Regions from separate parts of the Pseudomonas sp. HP_08 genome, predicted to be linked through region 1. Evidence: predicted binding sites of a transcription regulator. Region 1 holds the regulator's gene; the other holds the start of a gene.
The links. Region 1 encodes LexA, which represses DNA repair genes until DNA is damaged. Its sites were predicted from a motif close to CTGTNTNNNNANACAG; they were not measured.

Region 1 (4,786 bases):
CAAGGTGCTGCCGCAGATCGCCAAGCCGGGCGACGACAGTGTGCTGCCGGATATGGGCGAAGGTGAAGCACTTGAGCTGCTGGCCCTTGAGCCAAGCCAGCATTTCACCAAACCACCGGCGCGTTTCTCCGAAGCCAGCCTGGTCAAAGAGATGGAAAAACGCGGTATCGGTCGTCCTTCGACCTATGCGGCGATCATTTCGACGATCCAGGACCGTGGCTATGTGGCCCTGCATAACCGTCGTTTCTATTCCGAGAAAATGGGCGACATCGTCACCGAGCGTCTGGCCGAGAGTTTCTCCAACCTGATGGACTACGGCTTCACCGCCGGCATGGAAGAAAACCTCGACGACGTGGCCCAGGGCGAACGCGACTGGAAGAACGTGCTCGACGAGTTCTACGGCGATTTCCGCAAAAAGCTCGAAGTCGCCGAAGCGGCCGAAGGCGGCATGCGCGCCAACCAGCCGGTCATGACCGACATTGCGTGCAAGACCTGCGGTCGTCCGATGCAGATCCGTACCGCCTCCACCGGCGTATTCCTCGGCTGCTCGGGCTACAGCCTGCCGCCCAAGGAGCGCTGCAAGGCGACCATCAACCTCACCCCCGGCGACGAGATTGCCGAGGACGACGAGGGTGAGTCGGAGTCGCGGGTGCTGCGCGGCAAGCACCGCTGCCCGATCTGCAGCACGGCGATGGACGCCTATCTGCTCGACGAGAAACACAAGCTGCACATTTGCGGTAATAACCCCGATTGCACCGGCTACGAGATCGAAGAGGGCACTTATCGCATCAAGGGCTATGAAGGCCCGAGCCTTGAGTGCGACAAGTGCGGCAGCGAAATGCAGCTCAAGACCGGCCGGTTCGGCAAGTTCTTTGGTTGCACCAATCCTGACTGCAAGAACACCCGCAAGCTGCTCAAGAGCGGCGAGGCGGCTCCGCCGAAGATGGACCCGGTCAAGATGCCGGAGCTCAAGTGCGAGAAGGTCGACGACACCTACATCCTGCGTGACGGCGCTTCGGGGTTGTTCCTGGCGGCCAGCCAGTTCCCGAAAAACCGCGAAACCCGCGCGCCGCTGGTGATCGAGTTGTTGCCGCACCGTGAAGAGATCGACCCCAAGTATCATTTCCTGTGCGACGCACCGGCAAAAGACACCGAAGGCCGTCCGGCGGTCGTGCGTTACAGTCGCAAGACCAAAGAGCAATATGTGCAGACCGAAGTGGAAGGCAAGCCGACCGGCTGGCGTGCGTTCTACGACGGCAAGGCGTGGAAGGTCGAAGACAAGCGCTGATCGGCCCGGCCCTTGCCTGAAGTTCAGGCAAGGGCTCATTCAGTGCCGGTGTTATTGGTTATTCAGGGGAGGTGGCAGCATGGCTCAAGAGCGTTACACCCGTACCAACCAGAAAATCTACTTCGCAGGCCTCGCTCTCGAAGCACTGGCCAAGGCCGAGCAGGGTCAGGCCATCAACGCTCAGGCGCAGGTTCAGGCAGGGCGCGAGACGGTGTTGTTTCATTTATACGGTGCCTTGCTGGGCCTGTGCCATGAGATCGCCGGCTATTACCGCCTGCCGCAGGCCAATGCGCCGCGTGCCGAGCAGTTGCTGAGCCCGCAGGTGCTGGAGAGCGTGGCGATTCCCGAACTGGGCGAGCTGATCGAGCTGGCGCAGAATTCCCACACCTGGCTGGCCCGGCTGTTGGCGGAATATGGCGCATTGTTCGAGCCGCCGCGTGAAGTCGCAAAGCCCAAGGGCGATGTCACCCAGCCGATGATCGTAGCGGTGAATCTGGACCATGAACCTGAGCCGGAACTGAGCCGTGACGAGCTGGAAAGCTGGCGCCAATCGCTCAAATCGCTGGCCGTGCGTTTTCGCGAAGGCCTCAACGAGTTCTGAAACCTGTGATGTATGCGACGGTGCGGACTGTTACACTGTCCGCCTTTCGCGGAGTATTTGTACTGATGCCTACTTCTTTTCTTGAAATTGTCGAACTTCCTGATGGTCGCATCGAGCTGCGTCGTGCCGATGACGAAGGTTCACTGGTCACTCTGAATTTTTCCGAGGACGCCAAGGTCTTCTTGCAAGGTCAGCATGTGGAAGTCGCCAAGGCCATGTTGAGCGTAGGCGTGCAGATGGCAGGGCGCTTGGCAGAAGGCGTGCTGGAGAAGGAAGAAGACGGGCCTCGCGTTCTTCATTGAGGCCCTGCTGCACTATCTTCAGCCCAATCTGATATTCAGGCTTTGCGCATCACCGATGCGTGCGGCAGCTGTCAGTTGCTGACGCGCTGCAGGGCTGAGTGGATTGAACCAGCTCACAACCGTGTGGCTGTGTCCCAGACGCAGGACTTCGCGGGTGAGTTGCAACGCGCTCTGGTTACCGCTGGGCTGTAACAGCAGAATCCGCTCCCGATTCAACCCTGCATCGCGCAACCATGTCTGGGTCAGACTCGCCGGCGGCGCGACCAGCGTCAACCAGCGCGCATTGGGCTCCAGGCTCAGTTCCCTGAGCACCGGTGCCAGCAGATTCAGGCAGTTCCCGGCCGCACCACGCAACGATAATTCGCTGAACACTTCCTGAGCAGGCTCCTGGAGCGCTGTCGGCAATTGCTGAAAGGGCGTTGGCACAGGCATGGGCTGGGCCAGGAACGCCTCGAACAGGTGTAATTGGGTATTGGGGGCCGAGTGGAACTGCATGGTTACGTTCTCCCTTAGCGGCGAATCACGCCGACGCTCAAACCTTCGATGACCAGCTCTTGCTCCTTGAGATCGATTTCAATGGGGGCGAAATCGGGATTCTCTGCAATCAGCCAGACCTTGCTGCCTTCACGTTTGAAGCGCTTGACCGTGACCTCGTCACCGATACGCGCGACGACAATCTGGCCGTTACGCGCTTCACGCGTCGTGTGCACTGCCAGCAGGTCGCCGTCGAGGATGCCGACGTTTTTCATGCTCATGCCGTGAACACGCAGCAGATAGTTGGCGCTGGGATGGAAAAACGCCGGGTTGATGTTGCACGACTCTTCAATGTGCTGCTGGGCGAGGATCGGCGCGCCAGCAGCAACACGGCCGATGACCGGCAAGCTGTTGTTGTCGTCGGACCGTGCTTCGAAGCCGGGAATGCGGATGCCTCGTGAGGCGCCAGGCGTCATCTCGATGGCACCCTTGCGGGCCAGGGCCTTGAGGTGCTCTTCGGCGGCATTGGGCGACTTGAAGCCCAGCTTCTGAGCGATTTCAGCGCGGGTTGGCGGATAGCCGTTGTCTTCGAGGCACTGCTTGATGAAGCCCAGGATTTCGGCCTGGCGTGGCGTCAGTTTGATCATGGTGGGCGCTCTGGATTTTTGTACAGTGCCTGGGATTATATACAGTGAAGGCGTCTTGGCAATCGTCCTGTTTATTTTTTCGCCAGGTGGCCGTCTATATAGAGTGCAACCATGCGCTGGTCGGACCGGCTTGAATGAGTGACTGTTCGGCCACAAAATGAACCGCTTACTTGACAACCCACCTGGCTGAAACGTATGTTTCAAACGATTGTTTTGTCAGGCAGAGAGCCATGGCCCAGTCGGAAACCGTTGAACGTATTCTTGATGCTGCCGAGCAGTTGTTCGCCGAGCGGGGCTTTGCGGAGACTTCGCTGCGGCTGATCACCAGCAAGGCCTCGGTCAACCTGGCGGCCGTGAACTATCACTTCGGCTCCAAGAAGGCCTTGATCCAGGCCGTGTTCTCACGTTTTCTCGGGCCGTTCTGTGCCAGCCTCGACCGTGAGCTGGAACGCCGGCAGACCCGCCCTGAACACAAGCCAAGCCTTGAAGAACTGCTCGAGATCCTCGTCGAGCAGGCCATGGCCGTGCAGCCGCGCAGCGGCAATGACCTGTCGATCTTCATGCGCCTGCTGGGCCTGGCCTTCAGCCAGAGCCAGGGTCACCTGCGCCGTTACATGGAAGACACCTACGGCAAGGTGTTTCGCCGCTACATGGTGCTGGTCAACGAAGCCGCGCCGCGTATCCCGCCCATCGAACTGTTCTGGCGTGTGCATTTCATGCTCGGTGCTGCGGCATTCAGCATGTCCGGCATCAAGGCCCTGCGTGCCATCGCTGAAAACGATTTCGGCGTACACACCTCGATCGAGCAGGTCATGCGCCTGATGGTGCCGTTCCTCGCCGCCGGCATGCGCGCCGACAGCGGGCTGACCGACTCTGCAATGATTGCCGCGCAGCTCAAGCCACGGACCAAATCCTCCACGGTCCCTAATAGCCCCGCAGGCGTCGCCAAGGCCTGAGCGCCTGGATTATTGCGCCAGGCTTCAGGATCAAGCACCATGCCGCCCTGATCCACGGCAATGGTGTGAAGGTTTCTTATGAGTTCTGGCCTGCAAGGCTCCTTGATGGTCGATGTTGAAGGTTTTTGGCTGACCGCTGAAGACCGCAACTTTCTGCGTCATCCCGAAGTGGGTGGCCTGATTATCTTTGCGCGCAATATCGAACATCCACGCCAGGTGCGTGAGCTGTGTGCATCGATTCGGGCGATTCGCCCCGACCTGCTGCTGGCGGTCGATCAGGAAGGCGGGCGCGTGCAACGCCTGCGCCAGGGGTTTACCCGCTTGCCGGCAATGCGCTTGATCGCCGAGCGGCCCGATGCACAAGCGCTGGCGCGCCACTGTGGCTGGCTGATGGCGGCCGAAGTGCTGGCGGTAGGCCTGGACCTGAGCTTTGCCCCGGTACTGGACCTGGACCACCAGCGCAGTGCCGTGGTCGGCACGCGTGCCTTCGAAGGCGATCCCGAGCGTGCCGCGCAACT
Region 2 (4,786 bases), on a different contig from region 1:
CCGGGTCTGAAATCGCCGGACAGGCTGACCAGTTGATCGTTGCCGTTGAAAATCAGGCTTACGTGCTCCTGCTGGCGTTCACCGCCACCGGGCTGCAGGCTGTACAGATAATCCCAGCGGTCATTGTGGAAAGTATCGGTCAGCAGAGGGTTGCCCATGATAAACCGTACTTGCCGTCGGGTCATTCCCGGGCGCAACTGGTCTATCATGTCTTGCGTGACGACATTTCCCTGTTGGATGTCGATTTTATAAACCCCGGGGAACGAACAACCGGCGAGTGCGAGCAGTCCCACGAGTGTGAAACTGGTTAGCAAGAGCTTGGTGTTTTGCATCGGTGGGCGACTTCCACTATCTTGGCTGGGATAACGTAAACTCCGATCATACCTGCATTAAGAGAAGCTGCGAAGCAGCGTCTGCGAGAAAGCTGACCATGGTTGAAAATAGCGAACTACGTAAAGCAGGACTCAAGGTGACCCTTCCGCGGGTCAAGATCCTTCAAATGCTCGATTCTGCCGAGCAGCGCCACATGAGTGCCGAGGATGTTTACAAGGCTCTGATGGACGCTAGCGAGGATGTCGGCCTGGCCACGGTCTATCGTGTTTTGACTCAGTTCGAGGCCGCAGGGCTCGTTGTGCGTCACAATTTCGACGGCGGTCATGCGGTATTCGAGCTGGCTGACGGCGGCCACCACGACCATATGGTCAACGTGGATTCTGGCGAAGTCATCGAATTCTTCGACGAAGACATCGAAGCGCTGCAAAAAGCCATTGTCGAGCGGCACGGCTTCGAGCTGGTCGATCACAATCTGGTGCTGTACGTGCGTAGCAAGAAAGACTGAGTCCTTCTTATTCGCGCATAGCAAAACGCCCCTTGTCGACTCAGCGCGACAAGGGGCGTTTTTTTGTGTCTCGGTTTTGCCCTCAGCCTTTTGAGGTGACGATCATCTTTTTCGCATGGGCCAGGGATTCCTTGGTCAGATCGATCCCGCCCAGCATGCGCGCAACTTCTTCAATGCGTTCGTTCTTGCCCAGCTTCGACACGGCGGTGCGCGTGGCATTGCTGTCGCGGACCTTGTGTACGAACAGGTGTTGATGACCTTGTGCAGCCACCTGTGGCAGGTGGGTCACGGTCATGACTTGGCCGCGATCGCCAAGCCTGCGCAGTAACTGACCTACGATTTCAGCGGTCGGGCCGCCAATGCCAACGTCCACTTCGTCGAAGACCAGGGTCGGGATACGTGAGGTCTGGGCAGTGATGACCTGGATGGCAAGGCTGATACGCGACAGCTCGCCACCGGATGCCACCTTGGCCAATGGCTTGAGCGGCTGCCCGGGGTTGGCGCTGACCAGCAGTTCGACCTGCTCCAGGCCATAAGGCAATAGTTCGCCACCGGTATGAGCTTTCAGCTCAATGCTGAAGCGACCGCCCGGCATGCCGAGTCGATGGATTTCCTGCTCGACGGCGTGCGCCAGTTCTCCCGACGAACGGTGCCGCAGGTCGCTCAATTCCCGCGCCTTTTCCTGATAGTGACGGGCAAAGGCGGCCAGTTCGTTCTGCAGGCGCTCGATGGACTCGTCGTTGGCATTGAGCGTTTCGATCTCGTCCAGCAGCTTCTGATGCATGGTCGCGACTTCATTGGGCTGGATACGGTGCTTGCGCGCCAGGCTATAGATAGCATCCAGACGTTCTTCTATCTGTTGCAGGCGTGCGGGATCGGCGTCGAAGTGATCAAGAAAGCGATTGAGCTCGCCCATGGCTTCTTCAACCTGAATCTGGGCGCTGGACAAGAGCTCGGTGGCCTCATTCAAAGCGGTCGAGCTGTTGCTGACGCCTGACAGGCGATTGAGGCTGTTGGTCAGGGCGTGCAGGACATTGCCCGAATCACTCTCGCTGCATTGCTCGATCACCTGACGGCAGATACCGAGCAGGCTTTCCGCGTTGGTCAGCGCCTTGTGGTCCTGTTCGAGATTCTCCAGCTCGTTTTCGCCCAGGCTCAGGCTTTCGAGTTCTTCAAGCTGATAGCTGAGCAGTTGGTGGCGGGCGCGTTGCTCGTCGCCGGAGTTGGACAGGCGTTCCAGCTCCTGGCGGGTCTGGCGCCAGCGTTGCGAGGCCAGGTGCACCTGGCGGGCGAGGTCGGTGGCGCCGGCGTATTCATCGAGCAGGCGGCGGTGGGTTTCGGCCTTGAGCAGCGATTGATGCTCGTGCTGGCTGTGAATATCGATCATCAACTCGCCCAGCGCCTTCAGGTCACCCTGTGGGCATGGCGTGCCGTTGATATAGGCGCGTGAGCGGCCTTCGGCAGTGATGACCCGGCGCAGGATGCACGGTCCCTGGTTATCAAGGTCGTGCTCGGCGAGCCAGGCTTGTGCCTCGGGGATATCGGAAAGGTCGAAGGTGGCCAGGATGTCGGCCTTTTCGGCTCCGGGACGAACCACGCCACTGTCGGCCCGGTCGCCCAGGGTCAGGCCCAGGGCGTCGAGCATGATCGACTTGCCGGCACCGGTTTCGCCCGTGATGACGCTCATCCCCCGATCGAGTTCGAGGTCGAGGTGTTCAACGATGGCGTAGTTGTGTACGGAAAGATGGACCAGCATGAAGTGGCTCCGAGGTGGCTCTTCTGGTTATTTATACAGTGTTTTGTTTGTGCCTGACAATGCCTGCCCTTAGCTCGATTTGATTGGTTGAAGCCCGCTTTTAGTTGTTCGGGTAATTTGCCAGCATTCCTTCCGGGTGTTTATGGGAAGGTTTTTCGCCATAAACCTCAACTTCCCGCACGTGTCCCCTTGAAGCCGGAAATTCCGTTCCCATATAGGGGGACAGAAGCGCGAGCTGGGTTCGCGGACGTTTTGAAAGGAGAGATTTATGGCTGACGAACAGAATCTGGATACGCAGGCTCAGGACCAGGCTGCGCAATCGGCAGCAGGTGAAGATCTGGCAGTGCGCGTGCAAGTGCTCGAAGAGCAACTGGCTGCCGCGCAGGACCAGTCTCTGCGAGTGGCTGCGGATCTGCAGAATGTCCGCCGCCGTGCCGAGCAGGATGTAGAAAAGGCGCACAAATTTGCGCTGGAAAAATTTGCAGGCGACTTGCTGCCGATCATCGACAGCCTGGAGCGTGGTCTCGACCTGTCGAGCCCGGACGATCAAAGCATCCGCCCAATGCGCGAAGGCATCGAGCTGACGCTGAAAATGTTCCAGGACACGCTCAAGCGTTATCAGCTTGAAGCAGTCGATCCGCATGGTCAGCCGTTCAACGCTGATCAGCATCAGGCCATGGCGATGGAAGAAAATGCCAACGTCGAGCCCAACACCGTGCTCAAAGTGTTTCAGAAGGGCTATCAGCTCAATGGTCGCCTGCTGCGCCCGGCCATGGTCGTGGTCAGCAAGGCACCTTCGCCTGCCAAACCGTCGATTGACGAGCAGGCTTGAAATCGGCAGACCAGCCCCCATTTAAAGGTCAAGCGTTAAAAGTGCTACCGCAATCTGTGAACCCGGTTGCGGCAACCCTACACAAGTTTCTGGAGAGTTAAAGATGGGCAGAATTATCGGTATCGACCTGGGGACCACCAACTCCTGCGTTTCGATTCTGGAAGGCGGTAACGTCAAGGTTATCGAAAACGCCGAAGGCACCCGCACCACGCCGTCGATCGTTGCGTACGCCAATGATGGCGAAATCCTGGTTGGCCAGTCGGCCAAGCGTCAGGCGGTCACTAACCCGCACAACACCCTGTACGCAGTAAAGCGTCTGATCGGCCGTCGTTTCGACGAAGAAGTCGTTCAGAAAGACATCCAGATGGTGCCTTACAAGATTTCCAAGGCTGACAACGGTGATGCCTGGGTTGAGGTCAATGGCCAGAAAATGGCACCTCCTCAGATTTCCGCTGAAATCCTGAAAAAGATGAAGAAAACCGCCGAAGACTATCTCGGCGAGCCGGTTACGGAAGCGGTCATCACCGTTCCGGCCTACTTCAACGACAGCCAGCGTCAGGCGACCAAAGACGCCGGCCGTATCGCGGGTCTGGACGTAAAACGCATCATCAACGAACCGACCGCAGCCGCTCTGGCCTACGGTATGGACAAGGCCAAGGGCGATCACACCGTGATCGTTTATGACCTGGGTGGCGGTACCTTCGACGTTTCGGTTATCGAAATTGCCGAAGTCGACGGTGAGCACCAGTTCGAAGTACTGGCGACCAACGGTGACACGTTCCTGGGTGGTGAAGACTTCGACATCCGTCTGATCGACTACCTCGTTGACGAATTCAAGAAAGAAAGCGGCATCAACCTCAAAGGTGATCCGCTGGCCATGCAGCGTCTGAAAGAATCGGCCGAGAAAGCCAAGATCGAGTTGTCTTCCAGCCTGCAGACCGACGTCAACCTGCCGTACATCACTGCAGACGCCACCGGTCCTAAGCACTTGAACGTGAAAATCTCCCGTTCCAAGCTGGAATCGCTGGTTGAAGACCTGGTTCAGCGCACCATCGAGCCTTGCCGCGTTGCCCTGAAAGATGCCGGTATCGACATTGGCGCGATCAACGACGTGATCCTGGTCGGTGGTCAAACCCGCATGCCGCTGGTCCAGAAGCTGGTCACCGATTTCTTCGGTAAAGAAGCGCGTAAAGACGTCAACCCTGACGAAGCCGTTGCCATGGGTGCTGCCATCCAGGGTGCGGTACTGGCCGGCGACGTCAAAGACGTTCTGCTGCTCGACGTCAGCCCGCTGACCCTGGGTATCGAAACCATGGGTGGCGTGATGACGGCGCTGATCGAGAAGAACACCACGATTCCT

Region 2: the regulator LexA is predicted to act here: its motif matches at 2,618-2,633, upstream of recN (DNA repair protein RecN).

Annotation. Positions count from the first base shown of each region.
Region 1 is NZ_JBTOQC010000053.1:205,867-210,652, reverse strand. It holds gene topA (type I DNA topoisomerase) at 1-1,288, shown strand, start outside; gene ACYAS9_RS30005 (DUF6586 family protein) at 1,368-1,889, shown strand; gene ACYAS9_RS30000 (hypothetical protein) at 1,955-2,191, shown strand; gene sulA (SOS-induced cell division inhibitor SulA) at 2,210-2,686, opposite strand; gene lexA (transcriptional repressor LexA) at 2,701-3,312, opposite strand; gene ACYAS9_RS29985 (TetR/AcrR family transcriptional regulator) at 3,543-4,268, shown strand; gene nagZ (beta-N-acetylhexosaminidase) at 4,359-4,786, shown strand, end outside.
Region 2 is NZ_JBTOQC010000001.1:420,839-425,624, reverse strand. It holds gene ACYAS9_RS02025 (outer membrane protein assembly factor BamE) at 1-332, opposite strand, end outside; gene fur (ferric iron uptake transcriptional regulator) at 431-838, shown strand; gene recN (DNA repair protein RecN) at 921-2,594, opposite strand; gene grpE (nucleotide exchange factor GrpE) at 2,863-3,426, shown strand; gene dnaK (molecular chaperone DnaK) at 3,530-4,786, shown strand, end outside.